4 regions of the Streptomyces sp. NPDC001828 genome follow, and region 4 is predicted to be linked to each of the others. Evidence: riboswitches for the same ligand, from Rfam matches in the RefSeq annotation. Region 4 holds a riboswitch; each other region holds the start of a gene.
The links. A riboswitch is a leader RNA that binds a small molecule or an ion and turns the genes downstream of it on or off. The one in region 4 is predicted to bind cyclic di-AMP.
Positions count from the first base shown of each region.

Region 1: another riboswitch for cyclic di-AMP. It lies ahead of ACFYZA_RS20385 (M23 family metallopeptidase); the one in region 4 lies ahead of ACFYZA_RS00565 (C40 family peptidase).
Region 2: another riboswitch for cyclic di-AMP. It lies ahead of ACFYZA_RS35825 (transglycosylase family protein); the one in region 4 lies ahead of ACFYZA_RS00565 (C40 family peptidase).
Region 3: another riboswitch for cyclic di-AMP. It lies ahead of ACFYZA_RS03900 (transglycosylase SLT domain-containing protein); the one in region 4 lies ahead of ACFYZA_RS00565 (C40 family peptidase).

Region 1 covers NZ_JBIATV010000007.1:20,850-25,803, reverse strand. Annotated here, with positions in the region: gene ACFYZA_RS20400 (MerR family transcriptional regulator) at 1-49, shown strand, start outside; gene ACFYZA_RS20395 (hypothetical protein) at 122-418, shown strand; gene ACFYZA_RS20390 (PP2C family protein-serine/threonine phosphatase) at 499-1,620, shown strand; cyclic di-AMP (ydaO/yuaA leader) riboswitch at 1,943-2,083, shown strand; gene ACFYZA_RS20385 (M23 family metallopeptidase) at 2,095-3,159, shown strand; gene ACFYZA_RS20380 (aldo/keto reductase) at 3,352-4,296, shown strand; gene ACFYZA_RS20375 (PrsW family intramembrane metalloprotease) at 4,288-4,954, opposite strand, start outside.
Region 2 covers NZ_JBIATV010000017.1:112,356-117,309, reverse strand. Annotated here, with positions in the region: gene ACFYZA_RS35840 (DUF501 domain-containing protein) at 1-23, opposite strand, end outside; gene ACFYZA_RS35835 (septum formation initiator family protein) at 54-542, opposite strand; gene eno (phosphopyruvate hydratase) at 683-1,978, opposite strand; gene ACFYZA_RS35825 (transglycosylase family protein) at 2,234-2,938, opposite strand; cyclic di-AMP (ydaO/yuaA leader) riboswitch at 2,941-3,109, opposite strand; gene ACFYZA_RS35820 (transglycosylase family protein) at 3,367-4,392, opposite strand; gene ACFYZA_RS35815 (cytochrome P450) at 4,536-4,954, opposite strand, start outside.
Region 3 covers NZ_JBIATV010000001.1:833,090-838,043, reverse strand. Annotated here, with positions in the region: gene ACFYZA_RS03910 (DUF4157 domain-containing protein) at 1-818, opposite strand, end outside; gene ACFYZA_RS03905 (STAS domain-containing protein) at 936-1,373, opposite strand; gene ACFYZA_RS03900 (transglycosylase SLT domain-containing protein) at 1,688-2,449, opposite strand; cyclic di-AMP (ydaO/yuaA leader) riboswitch at 2,455-2,636, opposite strand; gene ACFYZA_RS03895 (RraA family protein) at 3,331-3,954, shown strand; gene ACFYZA_RS03890 (hypothetical protein) at 4,006-4,689, opposite strand; gene ACFYZA_RS03885 (phosphatase PAP2 family protein) at 4,774-4,954, opposite strand, start outside.
Region 4 covers NZ_JBIATV010000001.1:113,485-118,438, forward strand. Annotated here, with positions in the region: gene ACFYZA_RS00545 (8-amino-7-oxononanoate synthase) at 1-81, shown strand, start outside; gene ACFYZA_RS00550 (DUF397 domain-containing protein) at 89-313, opposite strand; gene ACFYZA_RS00555 (helix-turn-helix domain-containing protein) at 334-1,197, opposite strand; gene ACFYZA_RS00560 (ATP-binding protein) at 1,432-1,869, shown strand; gene ACFYZA_RS00565 (C40 family peptidase) at 1,936-2,409, opposite strand; cyclic di-AMP (ydaO/yuaA leader) riboswitch at 2,414-2,609, opposite strand; gene ACFYZA_RS00570 (hypothetical protein) at 2,935-3,243, opposite strand; gene ACFYZA_RS00575 (ATP-dependent Clp protease proteolytic subunit) at 3,250-3,879, opposite strand; gene ACFYZA_RS00580 (lysophospholipid acyltransferase family protein) at 4,141-4,833, shown strand.

The DNA of each region.
Region 1 (4,954 bases), on a different contig from region 4:
CGGCTCGACGGGCGACGGCTCGACCGGCGGCGGCTCTTGCGGAGGGTAGTCTCGCGCTCGCTATAGGTGAGCGTCGAGGAAAGGGGTGCGGGTGGTGAGGGCTCCGCGTGAGGTGGCTGGGGTGCCGACACTGGTGCCCCGGGCGTTGATGCCCGTGCCCGTGCCCGTGCTGGTTCTGGTGATGGTCGTGGTCTGCCTGCTCGGGGCCGGCGGCTGTGGCGAGCCGAGCCGGCCCGCGCCCGCGCGGGGCGTGCCGGTCGCGGGGGCGGCCTCGGCTCCCTCGACCCACGGGTGCCGGCTGAACCGGGGCGGCTGGGTCGAGCTGTCCTGTGTGCCCGAGCGGGCCGCCAATCATCGGCACGCCAGGGGCAGCTGCGCCCGGGGCCGCCCGGGCCCGCACCGCTGCCGCCGACACTGAGCCGGGCCGCGACCGCCCGCCCGGCACCCGCCTGGGTGCGTCGAGTCGCCTTCGGGGCCGAAACGGGCCAGGCTGGACGGGTGCGGCAGCGAGCAGAGGGCGAAGGGCGCCTGGTACGGGCGCTACCCGTACTGCTGATCGGTGTGGGCTTCGCCTTCGACGCCTCCACCCCGCCGGACCTGACAGCGGCCGCGCTGTTCGCCGGCGCCCCGGTCATCGCCGCACCGTTCTACTCGGCCCGGGGCACGGCCGCGGTGGGCCTCTGCTCGGTGGCCGCCGTCGTGGCGCTCTGGTTCATACACGATCTGCCCAACCTCGGCGAAGGCGCGAGCGAGCTGTTCACCGTGCTCACGGTGGGCGCGCTCGCCCTCTTCATCAACCGCATCCTGCGCCGCAGCGGCGAGCGCCTCGCCTCCGCCCGCGTCATCGCTGAGACCGCGCAGCGCGCCGTGCTGCCCACGCCCGCGTCCCGCATCGGCGGACTCCATGTCGCCGCGCGGTACGAGGCCGCGCAGGCGGACGCGTTCATCGGCGGGGACCTCTTCGCCGTGCAGGACACCCCGTACGGGGTCCGGCTCATCGTCGGTGACGTACGCGGCAAGGGGCTCCAGGCGGTGGAGGCCGTCGCCGTGGTGATCGGCGCGTTCCGTGAGGCCGCCGAGCAGGAGTCGTCCCTGGAGGCGGTGACCCAGCGCCTGGAGCGGGCGCTGGCCCGCGAGGGCACCCGGCGCGACCGGCTCGACGCGGTCGAGGGGTTCACCACGGCGCTGCTCGCCGAGATCCCGCGCGGCGACGGCACCGTACGCCTGGTGAACCGAGGTCATCCCGAGCCGTTCCTGCTGCACCCGGACGGCTCCCTCGACGTGCTCGTGCCGAGCGAGCCCGCGCTGCCGCTCGGGATGGCCGACCTCGGGGTGTGGCCGGACCGCTCGGACGTACGCCCCTACCCGCCCGGCTCGACGCTGCTGCTCTACACGGACGGCCTGTCGGAGGCGCGCGACGCCACGGGCGTCTTCTACCAGCCCGCCACCCGGCTGCGCGGCGCGATCTTCCCCGGCCCGGACGAGGTCCTGGACGCGCTCGTCGACGACGTACGCCGCTACACGGGCGGCGGCACGAGCGACGACATGGCGCTGCTCGCGGTGGGCCGCCCGGCCGAGGGGCAGCCCGACCGCCGGCGCACGGTCAGGATCGTGAAGTGAGGGGACGTGGGGGCCTGGGGTGAGGGGGGTGAGGGGCTGCCTCGAGGTGTGGTCGGGGTGTGGTCGGGGGCCGGTCGAGCGTGCTGTCACGGTGGGTGCTCGAAGGGTCTCCCTGCGCATAACAATTGACACACCGTCAGAAAGCTGGTGTGACGGGGGCGACCTTGAGGGGCCGTCAACTCGCCCGTTTTGCCCCGGCAATGGGGGCTAAGTCCGGGCCATGGCCGTTAACGATCAGTGGGAACGGCTTGGAATCCGCCCCGGGTGTCTATTAACGTTCGATAACGCAGCGCGGTCGTCCCAGCCGCCGCCACGGCGGCCCCGCGCGCCTGCGCCGAATCCCCTTCGGGGAACCGGGGAACCACCAACTTGGGGTGAATCGGACGTCCGTCATGGGCGCTCGTAGGAGACCTTCCTGCTCCGAACCCGTCAGCTAACCCGGTAGGCGAGAAGGAAGGAAAGGAGCGCCCCTCCGTGGCGTCCAACGAGCCTGCCCTCGACACCCCCCTCCCCTCCGTGTACGGGGACGCGCCCGGCGAGAACGAGACCTGGGAGGAGTGGGACCCGACCGAGGAGTCCGTGCGCCCGGTCCGCGGCCGGCACAGAGTCGCCAAGCAGCGCGGCGGGCTCGCCCGCAGCTCCACCGTCCTCGGCGTCGGCGTCATCGCGGCGGTCGGCGCGGGTGGCATGGCCACCGCGCAGGCCAAGCCGCCGGTCTCCATATCCCTGCCGGACTCCATCAGCGAGAGCCTGCCCGACCTCAAGTCGCTGCCCGGCGTCGGCGAGTTGGTCTCGCACGACGCTCCGAGCAGCCCCAAGACGGCCGCGGCGCAGGCCGACCAGAAGATCGCCGCCGCGCCGCTGACCATGACCGGCCTGTCCACCAGCGAGGCCGAGCAGGGCGCCACCGACGCGGGCGAGGCGCTGCGCGCCCGCATCCTCCAGCAGGCCGAGCAGCAGAAGGCCGGGGCCGTCGCCGAGGCGAAGGCGGCCGCGCAGAAGGCCGCGGAGGCGAAGGCCGCCGAGGAGGCCAAGGCCAAGCAGGACGCGGCCGAGGCGAAGGCCGCCGCCGAGAAGAAGGCGGCGGAGGCCGCCGCGGCGAAGAAGGCGGAGGAGGAGCGGCTGGCCAAGCTGGCCGCGAGCTACTCGCTGCCGGTCGGCTCGTACACGCTCACCTCGACGTTCGGGGAGGCCGGCTCGATGTGGTCCTCCGGCCACCACACGGGCCTCGACTTCGCGGCGCCGACGGGTACGCCGCTGAAGGCGATCCACTCCGGGACGGTCAAGTCGGCGGGGTGGGCGGGGGCGTACGGGTACCGCACGGTCCTCACGCTCGATGACGGCAGCGAGCTCTGGTACTGCCACCAGTCGTCCCTCGCGGTGAGTGTGGGGCAGAAGGTGTCGACGGGGGACGTGATCGGGCGGGTCGGGGCGACCGGGAACGTGACGGGTCCGCACCTGCATCTGGAGGTGCACACGCCGGACGGTACGGGGATCGACCCGATGGCCTGGCTCCAGTCCAAGGGGCTGAATCCTTAACCCGGTTCTCGCCCCGCCCCGCCCCTTCCCGAAACCCTCCGGGGGAGAGTTCGCCGGCTGGGGACCGTGCGTGGCTCGCGCAGTTCCCCGCGCCCCTGGCGATCGAGGACGAGCGCCGTTCAGGCGCGAACGGGGTCCGGGGCGGAGCCCCGGGGTCGGAATAGGCGGGGGCGCGTCGGGGGTTAGGGGGCCATGACCTCCTTGCGCGTGCTCGGTCGCTCCGACCTCTCCGTCTTCCCCCTCGCCCTCGGCGCCAACGTCTTCGGCTGGACGGCCGACCAGGACCAGTCGTTCGCCGTCCTCGACGCCTACCTCGCCGGTGGCGGCAACTTCGTCGACACCGCCGACGCCTACTCGAAGTGGGCCCCGGGCAACTCCGGCGGCGAGTCCGAGACGATCATCGGCAAGTGGCTGACCGCCCGCGACAACCGGGACGAGGTCGTCGTCGCCACCAAGGTCGGCTCGCACCCCCAGTACGAGGGCCTCGCGGCGGGCACCATCAAGGCCGCCGCCGAGGAGTCCCTGCGCCGCCTCGGCACCGACTACATCGACCTGTACTACACGCACTTCGACGACACCTCCGTCCCCGTCGAGGAGATCGTCACCGCCCTCGACCAGCTCGTGCGCGACGGCAAGGTCCGCGCGCTCGGCGCCTCCAACATCACCCCCGCCCGGCTCCAGGAGTCCCTGGACTTCGCGGACCGCGAGGGCCTCGCCAAGTACTCGGTGCTCCAGCCGCACTACAACCTGGTCTCCCGCGACACCTACGAGGGCCCCCTCCAGGACACCGCCTCGCACGCCGGGCTCGCCGCGGTGCCCTACTTCGCGCTCGCCTCGGGCTTCCTCACCGGCAAGTACCGCCCGGGCCAGACCGTGGACAGCGCGCGGGCCGAGGGCGCGGGCAAGCACCTGGACACCGAGCGGGGCCGCAAGGTGCTCGCCGCGCTCGACCGCATCGCCCAGGAGCGCGACGCCGAGATCGCCACGGTTGCCCTGGCCTGGCTGGCGGCCCGCCCGACCGTCGCCGCCCCCATCGCCTCGGCCCGTACCGTCGAGCAACTCCCGGCGCTGCTCGCGGTCGCCGACCTGGAACTCACCGACGCCCAGCTCTCCGAGCTGACGGCCGCCTCAGCGTAGGTACGGGTTGTACGGGCCCGGGCCCGTGGCTGGGCCCGGCTGCCCGTACAGGGCGTACTGCGGATGCGGCGCGTACGGGGCGTACTGCGCGTGCTGGGTGTAGGGGTGCGGGGGGCCCGGCTGCGGCGGGACCCAGATGCGGCCGGTGGCCCCGGCCGCGTACAGCAGCGCCGGGCCCGCGACCGGCTTGCGCTCCCACAGGTGGTGGAGCAACTCCTGCTCGCGGGCGGCGAAGTCGGGCCCGGGCCCGGTCGCGCCCGCGCTGCGGTACGCGCGGTGGCGCAGGAAGGCGAGCGCGGTCGCGAACGCCTCGTACTCGGCGACCGCCCGCGCCGCCGGCTTCCCGCCGAAGCGGTGGTGCGCGAAGTCGCGGGCCGTGGCGCGGGCCCGCATCGAGGACAGCGCGAGCGGCTCGGCCGGACCCAGCCAGCCGGCCGCGGCGTACGCGGGCAGCTCGGCGGCGACGGTACGCAGCTCGCGCTGCCGGCTCCAGACCGCGAGCCAGGTCAGCAGCCCGAACACCGGCACCATGAAGGCCCCGTACACGATGTAGAAGCCGTACACCCCGAACAGCGTCGAGCTGTTCCACAGGGCGTGCATGCCCATCGCGCACACCAGGCCGAGCAGCGGGAAGGCGACCCGCCGCAGGCGCTTGCCG
Region 2 (4,954 bases), on a different contig from region 4:
GTCTGGGGCGGGGGCGTTTCCATGCCTGGGTCAGTCTCTATCGCTAGCGGTGGTCAGTTGGCGGAACGGTCGGCCTTGTCGACGCCGTCCCAGAGGTTGGAGTGCCAGGCGCGGCCGGTCGCGCCCTTGTCCTCGCGGCGCTTGTTCGCCGCGTCCGGGTCGACGACGGTGAAGCCGGTCTCGCCCGGGAACTGCATGTGCAGGTGCTCGCGGGCCAGTTTCTCGATGTACGCGTCGTCCTGGAGCCGCGCCTTCTCGTCCCGCAGCCGCTCGACCGCCTGCTGGGCGTCGGCCGCCTTGCGCTGCTGGTCGGAGATGTCGGCGCGCTGCGACACGTACTGCCGCATCGGGTAGGCGAGCGCCACGATCAGCGAGCACAGGACGAGCGCGAGCAGCGCCGCCCGGCCGGTGAGCCGCGAGCGGCGGGCCTGGCGCTTGTTCTGCGAGCGGTAGACGCGGGCCGCGGTCTGCTCGCCGAGCACCTTGAGCCGGGCCGCGGTGGAGAACCGGTCGCGGTCCGTGCCCGTGGCGTTCCTGGCCATCGCTCTCCCGCCTCCCCGTTACACACGTACGTCCCCGGACACGGTACGGGACCGCGGCCGGGGACGTACGTACGACTGGCTAGGGCGTCAGCCGTTGATGCTGCTCAGCTCGTGCAGCCGGTGCTCAGCCCTTGCTGTGCCTACTGGTTCGCAAAGCGAAACCGCGGGAAGGCGCTGCGGCCGGCGTACACCGCGGCGTCGTCGAGGATCTCCTCGATGCGCAGCAGCTGGTTGTACTTGGCGACGCGGTCCGAGCGGGCCGGGGCGCCGGTCTTGATCTGGCCGCAGTTCACCGCGACGGCGAGGTCGGCGATGGTGACGTCCTCGGTCTCGCCGGAGCGGTGGGACATCATGCACTTGAAGCCGTTGCGCTGGGCCATCTCGACGGCGTCCAGGGTCTCGGTCAGCGAACCGATCTGGTTGACCTTGACGAGCAGGGCGTTGGCCGAGCCCTCCTCGATGCCGCGCGCGAGGCGCTCGGGGTTGGTCACGAACAGGTCGTCACCGACGATCTGGACCTTGGAGCCCAGACGCGAGGTGATGGTGTTCCAGCCGGCCCAGTCGTCCTCGAACAGCGGGTCCTCGATGGAGACCAGCGGGTACGCGGAGACGAGCTCCTCGTAGTACTCGGTCATCTCGGCGGCCGAGCGGGACTTGCCCTCGAACTCGTACTTGCCGTCCTTGTAGAACTCGGACGCGGCGACGTCGAGCGCGAGCGCGATGTCCTTGCCCGGGGCGTAACCGGCCTCCTTGATGGCCTCGACGATGAGGTCGAGGGCGGCGCGGTTGGACTCCAGGTTCGGCGCGAAGCCGCCCTCGTCGCCGAGGCCGGTGGACAGGCCCTTGCGCTTCAGGACGCCCTTGAGCGTGTGGTAGACCTCGGCACCCCAGCGAAGGGCCTCGGAGAAGGACTCCGCGCCGATCGGGGCGATCATGAACTCCTGGATGTCGACGTTGGAGTCGGCGTGCGACCCACCGTTGAGGATGTTCATCATCGGGACGGGCAGCAGGTGCGCGTTGGGGCCGCCCAGGTAGCGGAACAGCGGCAGGTCGCTGGCCTCGGAGGCGGCGTGCGCGACGGCGAGCGAGACGCCGAGGATGGCGTTGGCGCCGAGCGAGCCCTTGTTGTCCGTGGCGTCCAGGTCGAACATGGCCTGGTCGATCAGGCGCTGCTCGGTGGCGTCGTAGCCGACGAGCTCCGGGCCGATCTGCTCGATGACGGCGAGGACGGCCTTCTCGACACCCTTGCCGCCGTAGCGGTTGGGGTCACCGTCGCGAAGCTCGATGGCCTCGAAGGCACCGGTGGAGGCGCCGGACGGAACTGCAGCACGACCGGTGCTGCCGTCGTCGAGGCCGACCTCGACCTCGACCGTGGGGTTGCCTCGGGAGTCCAGGATTTCCCGGGCTACGACGACGTCGATGGACGGCACGAGCATCTCCTTCTGGGATGTGACGCTAGATGTGACGCAAGGTGCAGGGCCACGCGGGTCGCTTCGCCTTGCGACAAGAGCCTAACCGGCTCTGGGGCTCCGGCCAGCCGAGTGCCCGCCTCATGGGACGAAAAAGGGCCCAAGGGCCCCGATTCCCGGGCAAAGGGCCACAACACTACTGCCTGGTAACAGCGAAAACCCCGGCCCGGCGCGTACGGGGGAATGCGCGCCGGACCGGGGCGATCTGGGGGTGGTGCGGCCTCAGCCGAGGTGCAGCTTCTGGCCCGGGAAGATCAGGTTCGCGTCCTTGACGATGTCCTTGTTCAGGTCGAACACCTTCTGCCAGCCGCCCTTGACTCCATTGGCGGTGGCGATGGTGCCGAGGGTGTCGCCGGACTTGACGGTGTACTCGCCGTCGCCCTGCTTGACCGGCTGGCTGCGCTGCTCGCCACGGCTGGCCGGCGCGGACTCGGTGCGCTCGGACTTCTGCGACCTCTGCTGCGGCTGGGCCTGCTGCTTCGGCTTCGAGGGCTTGGTGGCCTTCGAGGAGGAAGAGGAGGAGCCGGAGGTGTCGACGTCGGCCTTGGAGCCGCCGGACGTCAGGTTGCCGGCGCCGGCGCAGGACCAGGCACCCGGGCCCTGGATCGAGAGCAGCTTCTCGGCCGCGGCTATCTGCTGGCCCTTGGTGGCGAGGTCGGCGCGCGAGGCGTACTGGGTGCCGCCGGCGGCGGCCCAGGAGGACTGCGAGAACTGCAGGCCACCGTAGTAGCCGTTGCCGGTGTTGATCGACCAGTTGCCGCCGGACTCGCACTGGGCGACGGCGTCCCAGGTCGACACGGAGGCGGCGGAGGCATTGCCGGCCGCCATCAGCGGGGCGGCGACAGCGGCACCGGTGACACCGGCCAGCGTGGCGACACGGACGGCCTTGGACGGGCGGCGGTGCTTGCCCTTGCCGGAAAGCAGCATGGAGTTCTCCTCACCGACGCCTGCGAGGTGAGCTGTCGGGTTCGGGCGTGAGCTGCCCGGCCGAGCGTCGATGCGCCCGTCTTCACCCCAAGCCGGTACGGCAGTCGCTTCAACTGCCGGGCCCGGCACTTACCTTGGGTCCCCCGCTCCTGCCTACGGCGCATAAGCGTCGACTGTTCCCATCGGCCGACGGCAGGATTCGGCGTTCTCGGTCGACGGGGCCCGCGGTGACGAGCGAGTCCGACGAAAACACACGCCCCGCCAATGTTCAAAGACGCACATCGGGGAGAAATCCCCCCTACTTGCCGTCACAGAAGGGACGTTTCCGCAGGTGAGGGGCGGGGCGGACGGACCGGGCAGACGGGACACGCGAGTTGGGGCGAAGAGACCCATGTCTCACTTGCACCAAACGGACATAGGCCCGCGAACTAACCCTGCTTCGGTACCGAGTTCGGGGTCGTCGCGGCGCCCGCCGCATCCTTCAGCTCCAGGCTCTGGCCAGGGAGAATGAGGTTCGGGTCGGTGCCGATCAGCTGCTCGTTGGCGCGGTAGAGCGCGGGCCAGCCGCCCTGGACCCTGTTCGCCTCGGCGATGGCCGACAGGTTGTCGCCGGGCCGGACGGTGTAGCCGCCGTTCGCGGCCGGGGTGTTGCCGACCTCACGTGAGGCACCGTCACCCCGGGACGCATGCTGCCCGGAATCGCGGGAATCGGATGAGTTGCCCGAATTGCTCGAACCACTCGCGCCGTCCTGGCCCTTCGGGTCGGTCCGGCCGGCCGGGTCGTCAGTGCCCGTACCCGCCGGGGCGTCCGTACCGGTGGTGCCCGGCGTCGTGCCGGCGCTCTCCTCCGGGGCGGGCGTCCCGCGGTGCTTGCCGGGGCTCGCCGGGGTGGACGCGGACGGCGTCGGGGACTTGGGGGTGCCGCTCGGCGGCGTGGCGCCGGGAGCGGGCGTACCCGTGGCCGGGGTGCCGGGCGTCGCGGCCGCGTCGGGCGTCCCGGTCGCCGGAGCGGTCGGGACGGGCGGCGGGGTGTTGTCGGAGGTGTCGGGCACGCCCGGGTCGACGTCCGCCGAACCGCCGCCCTTGGTGAGCCCCGCGCCGGCGCCGCAGTTCGCGAAGGCCTGGGGACCCTTGGCCGCGAGCACCTTCTCGGCCACGGCTATCTGCTGGGCGCGGCTGGCGAGGTCGGCGCGCTGGGCGTACTCGTTGCCCCCGTACGCCTCCCAGGTGGCCTGGGAGAACTGGAGCCCGCCGTACAGGCCGTTGCCGAAGTCGGCGCTCCACATCCCGCCGGACTCGCAGGCGGCGACCTGGTTCCAGGTGTTCGCGTCCGCGGCGTTCGCACCGGTCGCGGCGAGCAGCGGAAGCGCGATGGCCGATCCGGTCACTCCTGCCGCGACGACGAGGGCGGGTGCCTGGCGGGGTCGACGATGCCGTCCATTCCCGGAGCGCATGCGAAAGACCTTCCGTGTGACTGCTGAGCCGAATGAACGGTGAACGTAGCCGTACTCGAACGTCCGTCACAAGTCGATGCACTGGAGATCACATAAAAGTCACAGTCCTGACGGACCGTCAGTTCGAGCCGGGGTGCGCCCCTTTACCCCGGCGGCGTGAACTCGACCGGCAGGGTGCGCAGTCCACGCATGATGAGGCCGCCCCGCCAGCGCAAATCGTCAGGTTCCACCGCGAGGCGCAGGTCAGGAAGGCGTCGCAGAAGGGTCGCGAGCGCGGTCTGCCCCTCCAGCCGGGCGAGCGGCGCACCGAGGCAGTAATGGATCCCGTGCCCGTACCCGAGGTGCTGGTTGTCCCGGCGGCCGAGGTCGAGCGTGTCCGGCTCGGCGAAGCGCTCGGGGTCGCGGTCGGCGGCGGCGAGCACGACGAGTACGGGGTCGCCGGCGGCGATGTCCTGGCCGCCGAGCGTCAGCGGTTCGGTGGCGAACCGCCAGGTGGCCATCTCCACGGGCCCGTCGTACCGCAGCAGCTCCTCGATGCCGGTTTCGAGCAGCCCGGTCTCCC
Region 3 (4,954 bases), 720 kb from region 4:
GCGTAGGGGCTGTACGGGTTGAGGACCCGCTCCAGGAGCTTGGCGTCGAGCAACCGCTCGCGCTCGACGGCCCGTTGCTCCTGCACGGCCTTGGCGGCGACGGGGTCGGCGACCCTGCGCACGTTCCACTGCGCCTCGAACTCGAAGCCGACCGCCCGCTGCACGACGGGGGCACCCGCCGCGTGTGCGTGCCCGTGGGCCCCGGTTCCGCAGTCGCGCTGCACGGAGGCGGACTCACCGCCGGCCTCGGGCGCGGGCCCGGAGAGGGCACGGGTGGCGTTGGCCTCGGCGGCCCGCTCGAAGGAGTCCGAGGGGTCGGACACGCGCAGCCCGTCACCGGTGTCGGTGCCGGCGACGGGTCCCCGGCGCTGCTGGATGACGTGCGTGAGTTCATGGGCGAGGGTGTGCCGGTCGGCGCCGCCCTGCCCGACCACGATGTGGCTGCCCGAGGTGTAGGCGCGGGCGCCGATCTCGGCGGCGGACCGCTGAGCCGCGGCGTCGTTGTGCAGGCGTACGTCGCCGAAGTCGGCGCCGAGCCTGGTCTCCATGTCGGCGCGCACCTCCGAGTCCAGCGGCTGCCCGGATCCCCGCAGCACGTCGTGCACCGCGGAGCGCTGCACGGCCGCGTCGCCCTGGGTCAGGAGCCCGGCCACCGCGGCGTTCCCCGCGGACCGCTGGAGCGCGAGCAACTGGGCCGCACCGAGCCCTCCGCCGGGCGCGGCCTGTCCGTCGCCCGCACCTCCACGCCGGTCACCGGCCCGTGAAACGGGTCCGCCGGGCGTGACAGCTGGGCCCTGCTGCCTGTCCTGCGCGTGCACGTGAACCCCTTCGGTGGTGAATCGTGAAGCCGGGCTGTACGTGCATATCAGCCACGGGAGCAGGGGTGAAGGTACGAAAGGGCAAGTACGGGTGCACTCCTGTCAACCAGCCGCGATTCAGAGCCGGTTGATGTCCGAGCCGGACCGGGCCAGGGCGGCGAGGGCAGCCTCCTCCACGGATCCGGCAGGCCGCAGGAGCGTGTCGAGGCGGGCCGCCGCGAGGATGCGCAGATGCCACGGCCGTACGCAGACCACGCCGAGGTGGCCGTCGCGCTCGCGGATCCTGCGGTGCGCCCGGCAGAGCTGGGTGAAGACGGCGCAGTCGAAGAAGTCCACGGGCCGCAGGTCGACGATCACCCGGGCGCCGGCCGGCTGGGTGGCCGCGTCCAGGTGGAGCTGGACGCCGGGCGCGCTGGCCAGGTCCACGGTGCCGTGCACCTCGACGACGGTGAAGCCGTGCATCAGATAGGTGCGGGCGTTGCGGCACCGGTCCGGCAGCAGCCCCGGCGGAAGGGGCACGGGCGCCGAGACGGATGGCCGAGCGGTGGATCCCATGGGCAGCTCCCGGTCCAGAACTGACCCCCGCGGTGCGGGAGTACTCGGTAGTCGGGCAGTCACCGTGGTCCCCGGGGTGACGCACTAGCACCCTAGGAACAGACGCGTATGCAGAAACGTCCAGCCTTCGAATTGTTCACCCCGGGGGGTGAACGAAATTTGCGTCTGCCCCTGTTCTGACCCTGCGCAACGGCTGCCGAGGGCTCAAAACGGCGCGGCGCCCGGCCAGTTGGGATGGCCGGGCGCGCGCTCGGGGCCGCGAGCGGTGCGGCCGGGCACTCCCTTCACCGCGAGAGGCCCGGCCACGGGATCCGTCAGTAGGCCCCGAAGACGTTGTCGATCGACCCGTAGGTCTTGGCGGCGTAGTTGCAGGCCGCGGTGATGTTGGCGATCGGGTCGTAGAGGTCCGTGGAGGTGCCCGGCACGTGGAAGGCGGAGAACGTGGGCTGGATGACCTGGAGGAGTCCCTTGGAGGGCGTTCCGGCCACGGCGTTGGAGTCCCAGTTGTTGATCGCCATCGGGTTGCCCGAGGACTCCCGCATCACGTTGCGGTAGATGCCGTCGTAGCTGCCCGGGATGCCGTGCTGGGCCATGATGTCCAGCGACTGCCGGATCCAGCCGTCCAGGTTGTTCGCGTACGTGGTGGTGCTGGCCACGGTGGCGGTCGCGGTGAGGTCGGTGGTCCGGGCCGAGCGGTCGGCCCGGGCGGAGGCGTCCCGGGCGGTGCTCGCCGCGGGGGCGCCGAGGGTGAGCTTCATGCCGGGGCGGATCAGCGCGGGGTTGCTGCCGATGACGCTCTGGTTGTCCTGGTAGAGCTGCTTCCAGCCGCCGCTCACGTTGAGCGCGTCGGCGATCTTCGCCAGCGAGTCCCCGTCGGCCACGGAGTAGCTCGTGGGGGCGGCCTTCACCGCGGTGACCGGCTTGGCCACGACGGAGTGGACCGACGCCGGGGCGGCGGAGGCCGTGGTCGCGCCGATCACCGGGAGGGCCAGGACGGCGCTGCCGGTGCCCGCGACGGCGAGGCCCCGGGAGAACGAGCGGGACTTCGGCCGGCGGTGCTTGCCCTTTGCGGACATGTGTCTATTCCTCTCCGTCGCCTGCGAGGTGAGCTGTCGGGTTCGGACGGGAGATGTCCGGTCGCGGTGCACGCGACTTCACCCCAGCCGTTCCGGAATCCGGATCGGCGGCTTACCTGGGTCCCCCGCTCCTGCCGTACGTGTATGGGAGGCTCCGGACGGCGGCAGGATTCGGCGTTCCTTCCGGATTGACGGTGAACGTAGACGAATAGCCCCGACGGAAACAAGGCCGGAATTCGTGAGGGGTGATCAGGAATATAGATCAACTCGAATTCACCGGCGCCAGCCACTTCGGCGGGAGCGCCCAACTCGCTTTCGGGTGAAGCGAAATGCCCCGGGCGGGCGCCACACGCCCGGCGGGCCGCACGTGACCCAATTCACTCGCCCGCGACGCAACCGCCGGGACCTCCGATAAAAGAGGCGAGTCTTACCCATTAGCCCCAATTAGGACATTGCCACGGCGGTCCATCCCGCGCCGATTACATTTCATTTCGGACACTTCGGGCACGAGGTCCCCGCCTACCCCCTGTGTGCGACACCACACCCATCCCCTACGCCTTGTCCGGGATCATGATCACTGGCCACCCTCCAGGGAACCGGGGGTGACAGGGGGCGGGGCGGGGAACGGGGAGGCGGGGCGGTGATCAATTCATTTGCGGTGATCAATTCGATCGATCACGGATCCTGCGAGTCCGCTCGCGTCCACATGGCGAAGGCGCGACGCCTGGCACGGCCTCGCGCCCCTGACACCATCTGGCCCATTCCGCCCAACTGGCTCTCGGCGCAGGCCCCGTCACGTCCCGTCAAACCCGTCTTCGCCGCACAATGGCTGCGGCCCACCCAGTAATAGTCGCCGTCAACTACCAATCACCAGGAAGAACATGAACGACTTCAGCGAATTCAAGGACATTCCCCCGACCACGCTCGCCGACATCGTCGGGCGCCCGCAGGTGATGGATATCGGCATTCGCCCTCTGTGGTCTCCGATGCCGCGTGTCGCCGGGCCCGCATTCACCGTGCGCTGTCCCGCCGGTGACAACCTCATGCTGCACGCGGCCATTTACCGGGCCGAACCCGGTTCGGTCATCGTGGTGGAGTCGGGCGACCTGGACTACGCCCTCGCCGGAGGCAACGTGTGCGCCGTGGCCCAACGCCGGGGCGTCGCGGCGTTCGTGGTCGACGGGGTGATCCGCGACCTCGCCGAGGTCCGCGAGGCGGGCTTCCCCGTCTTCGCCCGGGGCGTCATCCCCATTCCCGGCACCAAGAAGGCCGTCGCCCCGCTCAACGAGCCGGTCCGCTGCGGCGGAGTGCTCGTGCACGCGGGCGATGTGGTGGTGGCCGACGAGGAGGGCATCGTGGTCACGCCCCGCGCGCAGGCGGAGCAGGTGCTCCTCGATGCCCGGCGCAAGCTGGCCAAGGAGGCCGCCGAATCCCTGGACGCCTGGGAAGAGGCGCACCGCGGCCGGATCGACAAGGCCCTCGGCGACGGCGGCTTCGAGGGCTGAGCGCCCAACTCCCTTTCGCGCATGGCTGGTTGGCGACGGAGCGTGCCCGGTTCACACCGTGCCGACCTCGCGGACGAGTTCGAGGCCGAGGACGCGGTCCAGGTGGGACATGGTCTCGAACTTGGCACCCGGCGCCACCTCGTCGGCCGTCGCCAGATCGTGCAGGAGGCGCAGCACGGCCGCGGTGTCGAGCCGGTTGTCCAGGGCGGTGCGGGCCGTGCTCTTGAGGTCGGCGGGGATCGGTTTCGAGGGCTGCGCGGCCCAGCCGGCGATGGCCCGCCGCCAGCGGGCGAGGGCGCGCCCCGCCTCGTCGACCTGGTCGGCGGTGACCGTGACCGGCTCCTCGTAGGGGTGGCTGAGCAGCAGCAGGCGTACGGCCAGCAGGTCGAGGCCTTCGAGCGGGGGCAGAGCGGCCGCGCCGATCTGGAGGCCGGCGATGCCCGCGCCCTCGTACGTCGCGCTGCTGAGCTGGACGCCGGGCGGGCCGCCGAGCTGCTCGGCGATCCGCTCCGGGTCCCCCTCGGCGTCGGGCGGCCGGATACCGGCGGCGGCCACCGGCTGCTCGGGGCCGGTCCATCCGATGAGGGCCGCCCTGCCGCCCTGCTCGACGACGCGCGCCAGCACGTCCGCGATCAGCAGCACCCGCAGTGCGGTCCCGGGATCACCGTCGGCGGGGGCCTGGGCGCAGATGCGCAGGGGTCCGGGGCCGGCGAGTTCATCGACGATTCGCAGCATGCCGCCGACCCTAGGTGTTCGGGCCCGCCCTGGACACCGGTCCACGCCCGCACGGACGAGAAACGCCGCCGGGGCGGGCGGGCGTCAGGCGAGCAGGGGCTTCAGGGCGCCACCGCGCAGTCGGGCGACGAGCGGGGCCGCGTACCGCCGCGCGGACCACGTCACCGCGAGGGCCACGGCCGCGCCGACCCCGAAGGCGACCAGCACGTCGTGCGGGTAGTGCGCGCCGACGTACACCCGGGACGCGCCCATCAGGAGTGCGGCG
Region 4 (4,954 bases):
CTGACCGCCCGGGCGGATCTGACGGAAAGCCAGATCGACATGGCGGTGGGCACGGTCCTCAGGACCGCGCCCACGGCGTGACGAACCGTCAACTCGACTGCGTGACAGTGGAGATGAAGCGTTGCCAGGCGGGTGCGCCGAAGAGCAGCGCGGGCCCGTCGATCCGTTGGGAGTCGCGTACGGCAAGCAGCTCGCCATTGAGCCGGGCCGTCTCGACACAGTTGTTCATGCCCACGCTGCGGCTGCTGCGCCGCCAGGTGGCACCGGTGAGGGACGTACTGGAAGGAACTTGCGCAGGGCGTGCGGACATCATGCCTCCCCACTCGCCGGGAACTAGCCCGGTCCTTCCCGGGCCGTTCTGGCGATGAGATCCGACGATTCCTCGGAGGAAAGCGCGAGTGCCTGGACGGTCTTGAACGCGGCACTGTACGCCTCAAGGTCTTCTCTCCGCTCGAGATAGAGGCTACTCGTCAAGTGGTCGATAACAACCACATCCAGATCGGAAATGGCCGGAAAGGAAAACATAATGAAAGGCCCGGTGAGGCCGACATAGCCGCCGTGCTGGAAGGGGATGACCTGTAACCGCACGTGCGGCAGCGAGGCCACCTCCAGCAGGTGCCACAACTGCTCCCGCATGGCCTCCCGGCCGCCCACCCGCCGGCGCAGCACCGCCTCGTCCAGGACCGCGCTGAGCATCAGCGGCGGATCCCCGCGCAGCACCTCCTGGCGCGCGATCCGCACCTCCACGAGCGTGTCCACCTTGTCCGGCGGAAGTCCGCCGAGCGCGGCCCGCGTCACCGCCCGCGCGTACGCCGGTGTCTGCAACAGGCCGGGCACCACCGAGGTCTCCAGGGTGCGCGCCGAACGCGCCTGCGACTCCAGGCTGATGAAGTCGCGGTACTGCGGCGGCAGCAGACCCCGGTACGCGTGCGCCCAGTCGACCCCGCCGCTGCCCGCCGAGTCGGCCAATGCCTCAAGGAGCGCCCGGAGTTGGGGGTCGCCGACCCCGTACGCGTCGAGCAGCCGGGCCACGTCCGCGGGCTTCGCACCGCTGCGTCCGGTCTCGATCCGGCTCACCTTCGACTGGTGCCAGCCGACCAGGGACGCCGCCGCCCCGCTCGTGAGCCCCGTGCCGTCCCGCAGCTTGCGCAGTTCCTCGCCGAGCTTGCGCCTGCGCACCGCCGGTCCATGCCCCATGGCCGCCTCCTTCGCCTCCGGCGATGGGTAAGTGTGAGCCCAAATACGCTCTGCCGTCGGACAGTTCACCGCTTTGAGCGACAGATATATGCATATCTTGGTGGATCGCACCCGAGACCGGCACGATGAGTGGCACTCTGGCGCGAAGCACAATCCGAGGCCGTAGTCGTCTTCGCGAGCGCTCATCCGCCACGAGTCAACAATCGGCCCGGGTGGGAAAGGGAAAGCGTCGCCATGGCAGACCACCTCGAAGCAACCGTCACTCTGCCGAGCGCTCCCGCCTCGGTCTCCGCGGCACGGCGGTACGTCGCCGGGATCCTCACGGACTGGGGCCTGCCCTCCGATGCCGAGGCCGCCGACACGGTCCGGCTCATCGTGTCGGAACTCGCCACCAACGCGGTTCAGCACACCTTCGGCCAGTCGCCCACCTTCACCGTCGACATCCATCTGGAGCGCGAGGCGGAGTTGCGGATCGGCGTCACCGACAGCCACCCGCGCTGGCCGAAACGATTGCCCGCGGCCGTCCAGCAGGACAACGGCCGGGGCATGGTGATCATCCGCTGGCTCGCGGCCGAGTCCGGCGGCCGGCTCTCGGTCGCGCCCACGGCGGACGGCGGCAAGACGGTCTGGATCGCCCTGCCGTGGACCGCGTCGGTCCAGAGCGGCCAGTAGGCCCACGGGGCGCGCCTGAGCCTCCCCGGGGCGTCGGACGCGTGCCGGGGACGGGCCGACGGGGTGTCAGCCCACCCGCCCGTACCAGACGGTGTTGCTCCAGATCCGTTCCAGACGGACCACGGCACCGGTCTTGGGGGAGTGCCAGATCCGGCCGTTCCCGGCGTAGATCCCCACGTGGTAGACGCTGCCTCCGGAGTGGAAGAACACCAGGTCCCCGGCCTTGCGGGAGGACGCGGTGACGTGCCGGGAGCTGTTGTACTGCTGCTGCGCCGAGCGGGGCAGCTTGCGGCCCGCCTGCTTGAACGAGTACAGCGTGAGCCCCGAGCAGTCGAAGCGAGAGGGCCCCGAGGCGCCGAACTGATAGGGCGATCCCTTCTTCGAGGCGGCCACATGGAGCGCCCGGGCGGCCACGGCCGCGGCGTTGGCCTCGGACGTGCTGCCCGGGGCCAGCGTCGTCCCGCCCGTGACGGCGAGAGCGAGCGCACAGACGGTGCCGAGCCGGACCGTCAGGGACGGGACGTGTGTCTGCGCAGTCATGCGCAACCCTTCGTCAAACCGCCTGCGAAGGATGACCTGTCGGGTTCGGACTGGCGAAGATGCCCGGCCGCGCGAACGGCTTCACCCCGAGGGACGGCCGTGGTCCGGCCGCCCCGAAGAAATCGGGTCCTCCACTCCTGCCGGTCCACTCCTGTCGACCAGACGTCCGGAACGGCGGCAGGACTCGGCGTCCGCCCGGACCGCCCCGCCGCGGTGGCGGGGGCTTGTCGTCTCAGGGATCTTCACGCACCGACTGTCGGATTTACCGCCCAAAACGGGTTTCTGTGAGGCTCCTCACGAGTGCCCCATTCGGGTGGACAGGGGCGGATGGACGCTCCTCCGAACGGGGTTGACGAGCCTCTTACCTGCGACGGAAGGATCGTTTCAGCACAGGAGCCACAGGCCATAAGCGACTCATAAGGGTCAGTGAAAAGGGCCTCCGGTGAGCCGAACGGGGGTAGCCCGTTTGGTTCGTTTCGCCCGTTACTTGAGCGCGTCGGGTACCCCCGGCGCCACTCGGCCTCCTCACATCGTCGACTGCGGGGGCACCGTGAGGCGGCCCGCGCGTCGCTCACCGTCCAGCACGCGCAGCGCCCGCGTCAGCGTCTGAGCGTGCACCCGCGACTCGCCGCGCGCGTGCATCAGCGTGAGCGCGTCCTTGAGCGAGGCCGCCCGGCCGACCAGGGCCTGGGCCGCCCGCAGGGCCGCGTAGGTGTCATGGCCGTGCGCCGGGTTGATCCGGCCGAGCAGGTCGACCACCGCGAGATAGGAGTCGATGAACTCGGACTCGGCGCGCGTGAGCGCCGGCAGCGGCGGAAGTTCCGGTGGCAGCACGGCACTTCACCTGCCGCGCAGCGACGTCTTGCGGCTTTCGAGCACATGGTCGGCCAGCCCGTACGCCACGGCGCCCGCGGCGTCGAAGACCACGTCCCGCTCGATGTCGGCGGCCACCCGCTCGGGGTCCTTGCCGGTGTACTGGGCGAGCAGCTCCGTCAACAGGGCCCGGCCGCGCAGGATTTCGGCCGCGTGGATCTCCAGGTCGGAGGGCTGGCCGCGCATCGGCTCCTCGATGGAGGGCTGCTGGAGGAGCACCCGGGAGGCGGGCTGCACGGCCCGCTTGCCGGGGGTCCCGGCCGCGAGCAGCACCGCCGCAACCGAGCTCACCTGGCCCAGACAGAACGTCTGCACATCACAGCCCACGAACCGCATCGTGTCGTGGATCGCGGTCATCGCGGTGAGCGAGCCACCGGGGGAGTTGATGTACAGCGAGATGTCCCGGTCCGGGTCCGCGTGCTCCAGGTGCATGAACTGGGCCATCACATCGTTGGCCGACGCGTCGTCGACCGGGGTGCCGAGAAAGACGATCCGCTCCTCGAAGAGCTTGGAGTACGGATCGAGCGTGCGGGTGCCGAGGGCGGTGCGCTCCTCGAACTGCGGGAGTACATGGCGGGCGGCAGGGCGGTGGTTCATGACGTACCTCTCCTCGACCGGGGGACCGGAAGGCCTCTTGAGAAACGTACAGGACGTACAGAACGCACAGATAGAGGCGTCGTCGCTTCTTGCGAGAAGGGGCAGGTCGGAGGGTGTTTCGCTGTGAGCGAGCGGGAGATTCGCGCCGTTACGGGGCCCGGCTGACGACCCGGGCTGGCTCATTAGGCGCTCTCCCCGCGCATCCCCCGGATGGCTAGCGTGCGTCGGCGCGGGGGTCACCTGGGGAGAGGGCTCACTGAAGTGTTCTATTTCGCATTCCGTCTCGTGCTGCTGCCGCTGCTGCGGTGGCTGTTCCGCCCGAGCGTCGAGGGGGCCGGGCGGGTACCCGAGGCAGGTGCGGTGATCCTCGCGGGGAATCACCAGTCGTTCACCGATCAGTTCCTGCTCGGCGTGACGCTGCGGCGCCGGCTCACCTTCCTGGCGAAGCAGGAGTACTTCACCGCGCCGGGCCTCACGGGCCGGGCGACGGCCGCGTTCTTCCGCGCGCTCGGCCAGATCCCGGTCGACCGCTCCGGCAAGGACGCGGCCCGGGCGGCGATCGACACCGCGCTCCAAGTCCTGGACGGGGAAGGGGTGTTGGGGGTCTTCCCGGAGGGGACGCGCTCGCACGACGGGCGCCTCTACAAGGGCAAGGTCGGGGTCGCGGCCATGGCGCTGCGCTCCGGCGCCCCGGTGGTGCCGGTCGCGATCATCGGTACGTTCGAGGCGCAGCCGAAGGGGCGCAGGCTGCCCCGGCGCGTACCGGTCACCCTCCGGTTCGGGGAGCCCCTGGACTTCTCGCGCTACGCCGGGATGGAGGACGAGCGCCTGGTGCTGCGGGCCGTGACGGACGAGATCATGTACGCGGTGCAGAGGCTGTCCGAGCAGGAGTACGTGGACGTATACGCGGTCGAGGCCAGGACGGCGTGGGAAGCGGGCGCCGCGGCCGCCTGAGGCCCGCGCGCCGGACGGCGGGCCCCGAGTGGCGGCCCGCCTGTCGGCGCGATACCGGCAAGATCCGGAGATGCGCCTCTGACCTGCGCACTTGCCGTCCCGCGCTGATCTCGTCGGCCCC